2 linked regions of the Prochlorococcus marinus XMU1405 genome follow. The protein of the gene in region 1 interacts with the protein of each later gene in a pairwise test. Links are inferred from orthologs where the notes say so. Each region holds a gene or a part of one and is shown in the gene's direction. Other genes may lie near its edges.

Region 1 (8,032 bases):
TGGATCAATTGAGAGTTTCCTTACTAGGGAAAAAAGGTGATTTATCAATCATCTTGAAAACAATGGGTCAATTATCTGCTACTGATAGACCAATTATTGGCCAGAAGGCAAACTTGGTAAAGATAAATTTGCAAGAACTAATAACTGAAAGAAAAAATAAACTAAACAGCCAAGCCTTAGATAAAAAGATTAAAAAAGAAAAAATTGATGTAACTATCCCTTCAATTGGAACACCCCCTGGGAATAAACATCCTTTGATTTCAACTCAAGACGAAATAATAGATATATTTTGTGGTTTAGGATACTCAGTTGAAAGTGGCCCTGAAATAGAAACTGATTTTTATAATTTTGAGTCTCTCAACATACCCAAAAATCATCCTGCAAGAGATATGCAGGATACTTTCTACTTAGATGAAAATCGACTTTTAAGGACCCATACTTCTCCTGTTCAGATAAGATACTTAGAGAAGAATCCTCCTCCAGTAAGAATTATTGCGCCCGGGAGAGTATATAGGAGAGATGCAGTAGATGCTACTCATTCCCCTGTATTTAATCAGGTTGAGGTTCTATGTATCGATCAAGACATTAATTTTAGTCATTTAAGAGGAACAGTTCTTACATTTTTAAAGGCCTTTTTTGGAGATATTCCTGTAAGATTTAGAGCTAGTTATTTCCCATTTACTGAACCTTCGGCAGAAGTAGACGTTCAGTGGAAAGGTAAATGGTTAGAAGTAATGGGTTGCGGAATGGTTGATCCAAAGGTCTTAGAAAAATTAGGAATAGATTCTGAGAAATGGACTGGTTTTGCAGCAGGATTAGGAGTTGAGAGATTTTGTATGGTGAGACATCAGATCGACGACATCAGAAAATTTTATACAAATGATATTAGATTCTTAGAACAGTTCTAATAGTATTTAATTCTTAAATTAGGATTGTCCAACAAATTAGTTTAAGATAGTTCTAGTTTTAATTTTTTGGTTGGTACGTAAAGCAGGACTAATCGTTAATGATGGAAAGGAACTAGCTGTTCAAACTGCAACTTCTGTTCAAAAAAAATTGGAAAAATCTAATTTTGAAGTTGTAAGAGTTAGTAGCTCTGGAGGGATGGTTGGTTTCGCAAATCCTGATCAACATGTTCGTCCTTTGGGATATACGAATTGTGTACCTGAGGGGTTTGATTCATCAATGGAATTTGCAATTGTTCTAGGGGGAGATGGGACTGTACTTTCTGCTGCAAGGCAAACGGCACCTGCTAAAATTCCAATTCTTACAATAAATACTGGTCATTTAGGATTTCTTGCGGAAGCTTATTTATCTAACCTAGATGAGGCTATAGATAAAATAATTGATGGAAATTGGGATATTGAAGAAAGAACTTGCTTTATCATTAGTGTAATGAGGAATGATCAGAGGAGATGGGAGTCTCTTTGCCTTAATGAGATGGCTCTTCATAGAGAACCTCTAACAAGTATGTGTCACTTTGAAATTTCTATAGGTAGACATGCTCCTGTGGATATTTCAGCTGATGGAGTAATTTTATCTACTCCAACTGGTTCTACCGCCTATTCTCTAAGTGCTGGAGGACCAGTTATCACACCTGATTGTCCAGTCGTGCAATTAACTCCAATTGCTCCACATTCATTGGCATCTAGGGCATTGGTTTTTAATGATTCAGAGCCAGTAACTGTTTTTCCTGCAACTCCTGAAAGGTTAGTAATGGTTGTTGATGGCAATGCTGGTTGTTATGTTTGGCCTGAAGATAGGGTTTTAATAAGAAAAAGTAAACACTCAGTAAAATTTATTAGACTTGAAGATCACGAATTTTTCCAAGTTTTAAGAAATAAACTAGGTTGGGGTTTACCCCATGTGGCAAAACCTGATAAATAAAAATACTTAAATTTATTTTTTCCCTTTTAATAGAAAAACGGGATTATTTGGTTCTAGTCTCATTCCCTCCGCAATACTTAAGCTTTTATAGGTCTGAATTAAATTTAAATTTGTTTTGAAATTTTTATCTTCTAATTCCTCTTTCAATTCTTTAATAGTTTGAATATTAATTATTGGGATAACGATAATGTCTCCAATATCCATATCTTGGGAAAGTTTATTAATAATCTGGAGTTTAGTTTTTTTATCACATCCTCCAATTATTAATCTATTAGGTTTTTCAAGAGAACTTAAATTATTCATATTCAAGGTAAAATTTATGTCTTCCTCAAAAATGAATTTTGGTTTGACGTCAAGCCTCTTCGAGTTTTCTAGTATTAATTCTTTTGAGCCAATTCTTTTATCGATACAAAACAAATCTAAATTTGGCCTTAACTTTAGTGCCTCTAAACCAATTGACCCACAACCTGCTCCTATATCCCAGATGACACCATTTCTTGGGAGCTCTAAAGCAGCTAATATTTGAACGCGAACCTCCCTTTTAGTTAATAAGTTTGGTCTATCATCAAAAGTCTTAAAAATATGGTCACTGATTCCGAAAAGAGGGAGATTATTATTTGAGTAATTTTTCTTTGTTTTTATAAGAACAACAATGTTCAAACTTGATATATCAGATGGTAATGATTCTTTAAGATTTAATTTTCTTATCTTTTCATTCTCGAAACCAATCTCTTCACAGAGCCAAAAATCATAGAAGTCAATAAGATTTAATTCTAATAAGTTTTTTTTGATTATTTCTAAACTTTTGTTATATGAATCTGTAATAATAGCCAAACTTGAAGGCCTTGTTTTAAGAGCCTCTACTAGCCTATTCGAATCTCTGCCGTGAATACTCACGTTAACAGTATCTTGCCATGGGATTTTTAACTTACTAAATGCTAATTGAATGCAAGTATTTGAAGGGTAGAAACTTAATTCATCTTTTGAAAAATTTTCTAGTAGTATTCTCCCTATGCCAAACCAAAGTGGATCGCCTCTCGAAATTAAAATAACATCAGTTTTTTGTGATCTAAGCCAGTTAACAAGTTCCTTATTACTGTTGCTCGAAAAAAATAATTTCTTTTTTTCTAAACCATTTTCGCTCCATGATTTTATTTCTTCAAAATATGAATTTGGAACTGCAATAGAAACTGTCTCTTGAAATAGATTTTGTAATTCGAAAGATAGATCTTCAAATTTATAAGAATTAATTCCTACTATATGAATTTTTCTTTTTTTTTCAGTCATGAATATTTAATTAAAAGAAACTTATCTATTTGAATGTTTTATTAAATTATCTTATGATTGTTCGAGCTTTCATAATAAATCAATTGTCTGAAAGAAGAAAGAGATTACATGATTTATTATTAACTCTGATAAATAAAGATAGTGAATTTGAGTTTATTGAAGAAGATTCTAACGATTTAGCATCTAGCTATTCTGAAAAAGACACTTTGAATTTATCTCGAGTTATAGAAAAAAATCGTAAAATAATCAAAAGATACCAAGCTATTGTAAGAACAGCTGTTACTCTTGATGCCCTTATGGATTCTGAAAATGAAGAAAATTACAAAATCAAATAAAAAATTTTTTTTAAAAAAAATATTACCTTTAATTTTACTACTATCCTTTATTTTTAACCCATTGACAGTATCCGCAGAAGTTGCAGAAACAGAAATAAATGGAGAATTAATAAATGCTAGCAGTGAGTTTTTAAGAGATTTGGACTTTGAAACTTGGCAATTAGTAGCTTATAAATCACCTTTTTTTGAAGATAAATTGATCTTGAGAGTAATAGGATATCCAGGAAATCTTAGGATTGATCATCCCACTGACTTGAGAGTTGAATCAGGTAGAAAACAGTGGCTTTTAGATGATAAAACATTACTTAATGTTGAATTGGCAAATGATGGAAGACAAGCTGCAGCAGAATTCGATCTTGATGAATTGATTAAAAATTTAGATAAAAATAGACCATTAAGATTATCTTTGTCGGGAGTTTTTTCTGAGTTACCTGTTCCTCCTTTTGTTGTTAAAGAGTGGAGATCAATAAACTGAATTTGATTTTTGGAGATGACTGAAAAAAATGTAAGCCATACAAAATGGATGAAAAGAGCAATTTTTTTGGCTTCTTTAGGCAAAAATACAACGAGTCCAAACCCAAGGGTGGGAGCAGTGATACTTGATAAGAATGGAAATCTTATTTCTGAAGGGTTTCATTTCAAGGCAGGGATGCCTCATGCAGAGGCAATGGCATTTAATAATTTAAAAAAGGATGCTAAAGGTGGAACAATGTATGTAAATCTTGAACCTTGTTGCCATCAAGGTAAAACACCTCCATGTGTAGATAAGCTGATATCCTCGGGTATAAAAAAGGTATATATATCTATTGAAGACCCTGATAAAAGAGTCTCTGGTAAAGGTATTAAGCTGCTAAAAGAAGCTGGAATACAAGTCCACTTAGGATTATGTAAAAAAGAATCATTAGATTTAAACAAGGCTTTCATTCATAGGAATATTACTAAAAAGACATTTGGTGTTCTTAAATGGGCAATGAGTATTGATGGAAGAATAGCTTTAAAAAATGGACAAAGTAAATGGATTACTAATGAAGAATCAAGGTCATTAGTTCACTCTTTTAGAGCAGAATTTGATGCAATAATTATTGGTGGAAACACATTAAGAAGAGATAACCCACTTTTGACTACTAGAGGTTCTAAAAATCCTGAGCCTTTGCGAGTTGTTTTCACAAAAAGTTTAGATCTCCCTTCAAAAGCTAATCTTTGGGATTGTGATAGAGCAAAAACTTTAGTTATTTATGATTCTTCTACAGCAAATGAAAGCTACCTCTCAAGGATTCCAAAATGTGTTGATGTTGAGAAGGTATCATCAGATAATCCAGAGTTAATTTCAAAAATACTTGCAAAAAGAGGATGTAATAAAGTTCTTTGGGAATGTGGCCCCAGATTGGCTACTGCCGCTATTCAATCTAATTGTATTCAGGAACTTATTACTTTTATTGCTCCAAAAATTTTAGGTGGAGGGAATAGTATGAATCCCTTGGGAGATTTTAATTTTGAAGAAATGCATGGAATTATCAAACTAAGTGATTCTGATGTTAGTTTGATTGGCAATGACATATGTGTTAAGAGTAGATTTAAAAATTAAATTTCAATACTAATTTTTATGGGTCAAAGTACCGTACGGTTCTCACCCAAAAAAAACATTACAGGTACGGAAACTAATGGTTTAGTTTATAATAAGTTCAAACTTGACATAAACTATGCCGATAAGACAAGACGATAATCAACCTAATAGACGTTTTGGAATTGTAAATATTATTTTGATAGGAGTTGGAGCATTACTTTTGTTTAGTAGCCTTTTCCCTAATCAAAATATGCAAATTCCAAGAGTTCCTTACTCTCTATTTATTGATCAGGTTAACGATGGTGAAGTTAAGCGTGCATACATTACACAAGAACAAATTAGATATGAGTTAAATGGAGCTGAAGAGGGCGCACCTTCTGTTTTAGCAACAACCCCAATTTTCGATATGGACCTACCACAAAGGCTTGAAAGTAAAGGAGTCGAATTTGCTGCTGCCCCTCCAAAGAAACCTAATTTCTTTTCAACCATTTTAAGTTGGGTTGTTCCTCCTCTAATTTTTATCCTTGTTTTACAATTCTTTGCTAGAAGAAGCATGGGAGGCGGTGGTGCTCAAGGAGCTCTTAGTTTTACAAAAAGTAAAGCTAAAGTTTACGTCCCTGATGATGAATCAAAGGTGACTTTTGCTGATGTCGCAGGAGTTGATGAAGCTAAAGATGAATTAACCGAAATAGTTGATTTTTTAAAAAGACCTGAGAGATATACAGACATTGGTGCAAGAATACCTAAAGGAGTTCTTCTTGTAGGCCCTCCAGGGACAGGAAAAACTCTTCTTTCAAAAGCTGTTGCAGGAGAAGCAGAAGTTCCTTTCTTCATTATTTCAGGCTCTGAATTTGTTGAACTTTTTGTTGGTGCAGGTGCGGCAAGAGTTAGGGATTTGTTTGAACAAGCTAAGAAAAAAGCACCTTGTATAATCTTTATTGACGAATTAGACGCTATTGGTAAAAGTCGCTCAGGATCTATGGGAGTAGTTGGTGGAAATGATGAGAGAGAACAAACTTTAAACCAATTACTCACTGAAATGGATGGATTTGCTTCAACCGATAAGCCAGTTATAGTTCTTGCGGCCACCAACCAACCCGAAGTTCTTGACGCGGCACTTTTAAGACCTGGAAGGTTTGACAGACAGGTTTTAGTAGATAGACCAGATTTATCCGGAAGAAAAACTATATTAGAGATCTATACAAAAAAAGTTAAACTCGCAGATTCCATAGATTTAGATTCAATTGCCCAAGCTACCAGTGGATTCGCAGGTGCTGATTTGGCTAACATGGTAAATGAAGCTGCTTTACTTGCCGCTAGAGCTAAAAGGAAAAGTGTAGAACAACAAGATTTAAGTGAAGCGATAGAAAGAGTTGTTGCTGGTCTGGAAAAGAAAAGTCGTGTTTTGCAAGATGATGAAAAGAAAGTTGTTGCTTACCATGAGGTCGGTCATGCAATAGTTGGTCATCTTATGCCTGGGGGCTCAAAAGTTGCTAAGATTTCAATCGTACCAAGAGGTATGAGTGCACTTGGTTATACCCTCCAATTGCCAACTGAAGAAAGATTCTTAAATTCAAAAGAAGAATTAAAAGGACAAATAGCTACACTTCTTGGAGGAAGATCTGCTGAAGAAGTAGTTTTTGGCAAAATAACCACAGGTGCTTCTAATGATTTACAAAGAGCTACCGATATAGCAGAACAAATGGTTGGCACATTCGGAATGAGTGATATTCTTGGCCCGCTTGCTTACGACAAACAGGGAGGGGGTCAATTCTTAGGAAATGGAAATAATCCAAGAAGATCTGTTAGTGATGCTACCGCTCAAGCAATAGATAAAGAAGTTAGAGATCTCGTTGATGATGCTCATGAGACTGCACTAAATATTTTAAGGAATAATTTACCCCTACTCGAATCTATTTCCCAAAAAATTCTCCAAGAAGAAGTTATTGAGGGGGAGGATCTTAAAACTCTCTTAGCAGAGAGTAAAATGCCCGCATAGTACAATCTAGATCTATCTAGAAATATTGATGTTAAAACCAAAAAAGCTTGCTAAAAAAAATTTCTTGTCAGGCTTGGATCTATCCACTGAAGAATTTTTACATATTTTAGAGCTTGCTAGTGTTTTTAAAAATAAAAAAATTAATATTGATCTTGACAATAAAGTTTTAGGATTAATTTTTGATAAGTCTTCTACTCGTACAAGAGTTAGTTTTCAAGTTGCGATGACTAGGCTTGGTGGAACCACTATTGACCTCAACCCGACAACATCACAAATAGAGAGAGGCGAGCCAATTAAAGATACTGCAAGAGTTCTAAGTAGATATTGCGATGTAATAGCAATTAGAACATTTGATCATTCAAATTTGGAAGAATATGCTAAATGGTCTACGAAGCCAGTTATAAATGCTCTTACAGATTTAGAACATCCATGTCAGGCATTAGCTGATTTTTTAACTATTAAAGAGGAATTTCTTGATTTTAAAGAAGTAGTTTTGACATTTATTGGAGACGGTAATAACGTCGCAAATTCTCTTATTTTATGTGGGGCGTTATTAGGAGTAGAAGTTAGGATTGCATGTCCTAAAGGTTATGAACCTAACTCTTTGGTGATCAATAAAGCATATGAAATATATAAAAATAAGAATTTGTTGAAAATTACTAACGATCCTAATAGTGCTGTTTTAGGGGCAAATGTTCTCTATACAGATGTTTGGTCATCTATGGGTGAAGAAAATCAAAAGGATGAGAAAGAAAAAGTTTTTAATGGATTCACTATTGACAGTGATTTAGTTAGTAAAGCTGCTAAAGATGCAATTATTCTTCATTGCCTTCCTGCTTATAGATCCAAAGAGATTACTGATGAGATATTTGAAAGTCACAAAAGTAGAATTTTTGATCAAGCGGAAAATAGATTACATGCTCAACAAGCTCTTTTATCTTGCATTCTTCAATAGGAATA
Region 2 (5,510 bases), on another replicon or contig:
CCATTCAGCATATGTGATATTTAAATAACCTAATCTTTTAGCTAATAAAATGCTCCAAAATTGATCCCCACCAAGGAAAATAACTACCCCTTTTTTTGGCCAATATGCAAAAGAATGTGGCTTTATTAATAATTTCCAAAAACTTTTGGATTTTGTAATTAATTCGAATTTATTCCATGAATTTGCAACTGAAAATTCTTTACCAGTGGCATTTGGGCAAGGAACAAGGACTAACCTAAGAGTGAATTCTTGTTTATCGTCATCACGTAGTGATTTATTTACTTTGTTAAGCTCATCTATTACAGGATTTACCCATGTGGTTAATTCACCAGGACCATTGGAAATTATAACTACTGCAACTGATTTTTTTTTCATTGCAGTCAAACCAGAATACATTAAATGCGGACGGCGAGACTTGAACTCGCAAGGCCGAAGCCACACGCTCCTTAGACGTGCGCGTCTACCAATTCCGCCACGTCCGCAAAGGGTTTTCAGCAACCGTGGGATACCTAAACCTTAAAAATATCATACATTATTGACTGAAATAAGGATCTAGTTCGAAAAGAGTATTTTTGAATATCATGAATAATTTTTCTATTGCATAAAACAAATATTTATACATATATAACGTTTTAGGTTGTATTGTAAAAAATGTCCTCTGATCACTAAAAAAATTTGTTGAATACTTTGGCAAATAATTTTTTATTTTAAGTCATTTCATTTCTTCAATTTTATTTTCACAATGGTTGAAAAAGTTTTAATTGCTAATCGTGGAGAAATAGCTTTACGAATTGTCAGAAGTTGTAGAGAACTAGGCATTGCAACAGTTGCAGTTTTTAGCACTGTAGATAAAAAAGCATTGCATGTTCAGCTTGCTGATGAGGCGGTTTGCGTAGGAGATTCATTAAGTAATAAGAGTTATTTAAATATTCCAAATATACTTGCTGCTGCTACATCAAGAGGAGTTGATGCTATTCATCCTGGTTATGGATTTCTTGCGGAAAATGATAAATTTGCTGAGATGTGTAACGATCACGGCATAGTTTTTATTGGTCCATCTCCTAAAGCTATTAGATCTATGGGAGATAAATCTACAGCTAAAGAAACTATGGAAGCAGTTGGAGTTCCCACAGTACCTGGCAGTAAAGGCTTGTTATCAAATGTTGATGAGGCTTATAAATTGGCAGATGATATTGGCTATCCGGTAATTATTAAAGCGACTGCTGGAGGAGGTGGAAGAGGTATGAGGTTGGTTGAAAACTCTAATAATCTCGAAAAAATGTTTAAAGCAGCTCAAGGCGAAGCAGAAGCAGCTTTTGGTAATGATGGTTTATATATGGAGAAATTTATAAAGAAGCCAAGACATGTAGAAATTCAAATTTTGGCTGACAGGTCGGGTAATGTTGTTCACTTAGGAGAGCGAGATTGTTCAGTTCAAAGAAGACATCAGAAGTTACTAGAAGAGTCTCCCAGTCCTGCAATTAACCCTGAGCTAAGAAAAAAAATGGGGAACGCAGCTATTGCTGCTGCAAAAAGTATCGGCTACGAAGGAGCGGGGACAGTTGAATTTTTAGTTGATGATGATGATAATTTTTATTTTATGGAAATGAATACTAGGATTCAAGTTGAACATCCTGTTACTGAAATGGTTACAGGAGTAGATTTAATAGCTGAGCAAATTAAAATCGCAAGCGGAGCAAACTTGGAATTTAATCAGGATGATATCCATTTAAACGGTCATGCCATTGAATGTAGAATCAATGCTGAAGATCCTTCTCACAATTTCCGACCATCACCTGGAAAAATAACTGGGTGGCTCCCTCCAGGTGGCCCTGGTGTAAGGGTGGATAGTCATGTGTATACAGGCTATGAAATACCTCCTTTCTATGACTCATTAATTGGTAAATTAATAGTCTGGGGAAAAGATCGTAATACTGCAATTAAACGTATGAATAGGGCTTTAAATGAATGTGCGGTCACTGGTATTCCTACAACAATTAACTTTCATCTAACTTTACTGAATAAATCTAAATTTAAGCAGGGTAAGATTCATACTAAATATGTAGAAGAAGAATTATTGCCAAATTACTGAGAAATAATTACTTATTTCTATGAAATATGTGTATGTAATGCAAGTTTTATAAGCCCTTGCTGACCGACTAAAATTTCTCTTAAAAAGCTTATAAATCCTATCCAAATTACGGGTCCAACATCAACACCTCCAATAGGAGGAATTAGTTTTCTTGTTAAATTAAGAATAGAGCTTGATGGTATTGAAATTAATAACCATAAACCTTTATTTAAATCAATTTTTGGGTACCAAGTAAGTATTAATCTTATTAGAAAAACTATAGTTAGATATGAAAGAGAAATTCCTAAACTAATATCTAAAATTTGAAGAGAGTTTACAAGCAAGAAATCACAATTATTTAACTCATCTTAATAAATAACCCATTGAAACGTATTTAATTCGTATTATAAATTGAGAATTTAATATTTAAAAAGTGTTTCAAATCTCAAATTTATTACTAGCCGCAGATTTTTCTGCTGAAGTTGCAAATAATTCAGCAGTTGGAATGATAGGTAGTTTTATTGCGGCTGCCTTACTTATCGTTATTCCAGCCACTGCATTTTTGATTTTTGTTAGCCAGAAAGATTCTCTCGATCGTACTTCTACCGGAAGACGCTAGTTTTTGTAGAAGTTTTAAGTACACTATATATATAAGGGATATAAGTAACCCTTTAAAAAATAAATTTTTGGAGAAAGAATGTGGTCAATGCTAGTCTCAATTGGGCCAGTATTGTTGGTATAGTTCTCGCAGTATGTGGAGGAGGCCTTTATTTCTTGAGGTCCTTTAAGCCTGCCTTGGCAAGGGATTATGATGTTTTCTTCGCAGCAATTGGACTTTTGTGTGGAGGAATATTATTTTTTCAAGGCTGGAGGTTAGATCCTATCCTTCAGTTTGGTCAGTTTTTACTTGCAGGAACTACAGTTTTTTTCGCATATGAAAGTGTGCGATTGAGGGGAGTTGCTACTGATCAAGCTAGAAGATCATCTTATTTTGATGATGATCCTATTTCTGATGGTCCCAGAAATTCTAGAGGCCGATTTAATGACGATTATGATAGGTTTGAAGAATCTGAAAGACCTTCCAGAAGATTTAAACCTCAAGAAGATGAATTTGAAGAAGACTATATGGAGGGGAGATCTCGTAGGAGGAATGTTTCTAGAGCGATACCCTCTGCTGCAGCAAGTAGAAGTAGGCCATCTACAAGAGAAATAAGTCAGTTTGAAAATGACGAACCTATAAGAAGGAGAAGAAGACAGACTTCTGAAGATAGAAATAGTAAACAACCAGAAACAAATAACTTTGGTGAAAGAAGAAATTTATCTCGCGATGAAGTTAAAACAGGGTCTAGACCCAGAATGAATCGTACAGTTTCTAAACAAGATAATATCTCTGCTCCTAGTAATTCTTCTCCATTAAGAAAGAAACCTTCTAGATCATCTATTAGGCAGCAAACTTCAACAACTCAAGTAGAAGATGCTTCATTTAAAGATGCTAATCAAGCCAAAAAACCACGTGAGACTCGGAGAGTGAGCTCTTCAGTTAGATCAAGTTCAAAAAATCAAAATAGTAGATATAACGTTGGAACAAATAATAAGAAACCAAGAGATAACAGTTCTAGATTTGATGATTAATTATAAGATTCCTGCCCATTTTAAAAACGATTGTTTACTAAATAATTCAATCAATACTATTGCAAGGAAGCCAATCATTGCAAATCTTCCATTAGTTATTTCAGAATAACTACTCCATCCAAATTTATATTCATCTTTAATTTCTATAGTTTTTTCATCTAATTTATTGACTTCAATTTGTTCATTGATCTGATTCGGATCTTTTTGCTCTTCTATAAAACTCTCATTCTCTAAATTAGTGACTTCTGAGTTAGTTTGTTCTTCTTTAGAATTCATTTTTTTTGTTAATCCTTAAAATTATACTTATCAGAAGTCAATAATTTCCAGTCTCCTTGTCCATTTAATTCTAAAATATTTTCGTGAAAATCTTTTAAGCTAGGTCTATGTCCAACACTTATTAGAGAAAGTTCTCGTTCCTTTAGTAAACTATATAGTTTTTTTTCAGTGTTAATATCTAAAGCACTTGTTGCTTCATCAAGTACTGCAAATCTTGGAGAATTTAGTAACAGTCTTGCAAAAGCTAATCTTTGTTGTTCGCCTAGGGAAAGAATTCGTGGCCAATCTTGTTTTATATCAAGATTAGGATACCGATCAACTAAGTTTTTTAAATTTACTTCATGTAGTACAGAAGTAAGATGTTCATCACTAAATTTCTTAACTTCTGTGGGATAACATAATTGTTCTCTTAAAGAACCAAGTAACATATATGGTTTTTGAGGTATGAATAATAATTCCCCAATTTTTGGTTTTTTAATTACTCCTTGATCGGGTTCCCATAAACCACTAATCATTCTTAATAAAGATGTTTTTCCGCACCCAGATGGTCCTACAACCAAAAGTGATTGATTATTGTCGATGCTTAAATTTAAATTTTTAATGATTGTTTTATTGGATCCTGGTGGGCAAAGGTCAGCATTATTAATAAGAATTGAGGGGTAATCTGAAATAACGTTTTGATTGCTTGTTGGGTTGGTTTGACTAATGGATTCAACTTTTGATTGGAATCCTTCTAATCTGCCAATGCCAGCAGTAAATTTTGCGAGTTCTTCGATTTGATTAACAATAAAAAACAACGAACCTTCAACCATTCCAAATGCAAAGCTTGCCTGAATAAAGCGTCCATAATCAATATCACCTCTAAAGTAAGGGATTGCCATTATTAGATATGGAAAGAAATTTCCTGCATAATTAATGGATCTTCTCATGACGTCTATTATTACTCTCCATATAATCAGTAAATTAAAGTTTCTCACAACTTCTCCTAATCGCCTTTCAGTTTCACTTCGCTCAGGATTCTCCCCAGAGTAAAAGGCTATTGATTCAGCATTATCTCGAATATGAACTAAGCCATATCGAAAATCTGCTTCATATCTGAGTTGATCAAAGTCAATCTTTACAAGATTTTTTCCTGCAATTAAAAGGATAGAAGTTGCAAATGCAGCGTAACCGAATAAAGAAAAAGTAAGTGTTGTACTAATACTCCATAAAATAAGAATATTAAGTGAAAATGTTAGTAGTGCATCAAAAATACCTAATGTGAAAGAAAGACTTTGTCCGGTAAAAGCTCGAGTATCATCTGTGATTCTTTGATCAGGATTATCTACATCGGTTTGTTCTTCATCATTGGGATTTAATTGGTAATAGGCTTTATTAGTCATATAATCTTTGACTAAACTTTTTGAAAGCCATTCTCTCCAAATTATTCCTAATTTATATGTAAAAAATATTTGGGAAACACGTATAGGTAGAGCCACAGCGAAACAACAAGCGTAAATCCCTAATATCCGATAAAAACCATCTTCTTGTT

What was found. Proteins that work in one complex are often made in the same cells at the same time.
Region 2: the proteins of ribD (region 1) and accC interact in binary tests that used the Escherichia coli proteins (3 or more experiments, as listed by UniProt). The link is inferred for Prochlorococcus marinus XMU1405 from one-to-one orthologs.

What each region holds. Positions count from the first base shown.
Region 1 is NZ_JAAORF010000003.1:205,771-213,802, reverse strand. What follows is about bases 3,202-6,046. They hold ribD (bifunctional diaminohydroxyphosphoribosylaminopyrimidine deaminase/5-amino-6-(5-phosphoribosylamino)uracil reductase RibD), read left to right. Parts: upstream 3,202-3,999; coding sequence 4,000-5,094; downstream 5,095-6,046. Other genes in these bases: ftsH (ATP-dependent zinc metalloprotease FtsH), read left to right, coding at 5,210-6,046; HA148_RS07085 (DUF3122 domain-containing protein), read left to right, coding at 3,484-3,984; HA148_RS07090 (hypothetical protein), read left to right, coding at 3,228-3,509. In the rest of the region: pheS (phenylalanine--tRNA ligase subunit alpha), read left to right, coding at 1-908; HA148_RS07100 (NAD(+) kinase), read left to right, coding at 979-1,887; precorrin-6y C5,15-methyltransferase (decarboxylating) subunit CbiE, read right to left, coding at 1,900-3,174; more of ftsH, read left to right, coding at 6,047-7,072; argF (ornithine carbamoyltransferase), read left to right, coding at 7,101-8,027. UniProt on the Escherichia coli protein: Converts 2,5-diamino-6-(ribosylamino)-4(3h)-pyrimidinone 5'-phosphate into 5-amino-6-(ribosylamino)-2,4(1h,3h)-pyrimidinedione 5'-phosphate.
Region 2 is NZ_JAAORF010000001.1:66,270-71,779, forward strand. The notes cover bases 1-2,917. They hold accC (acetyl-CoA carboxylase biotin carboxylase subunit), read left to right. Parts: upstream 1-742; coding sequence 743-2,092; downstream 2,093-2,917. Other genes in these bases: HA148_RS00315 (glycosyl transferase), read right to left, coding at 1-396; HA148_RS00330 (YggT family protein), read right to left, coding at 2,110-2,415; psbX (photosystem II reaction center X protein), read left to right, coding at 2,505-2,690; HA148_RS00340 (Ycf66 family protein), read left to right, coding at 2,771-2,917. Also shown: more of HA148_RS00340, read left to right, coding at 2,918-3,703; HA148_RS00345 (chlorophyll a/b-binding protein), read right to left, coding at 3,704-3,979; HA148_RS00350 (ABC transporter ATP-binding protein/permease), read right to left, coding at 3,988-5,510. UniProt on the Escherichia coli protein: This protein is a component of the acetyl coenzyme A carboxylase complex; first, biotin carboxylase catalyzes the carboxylation of the carrier protein and then the transcarboxylase transfers the carboxyl group to form malonyl-CoA.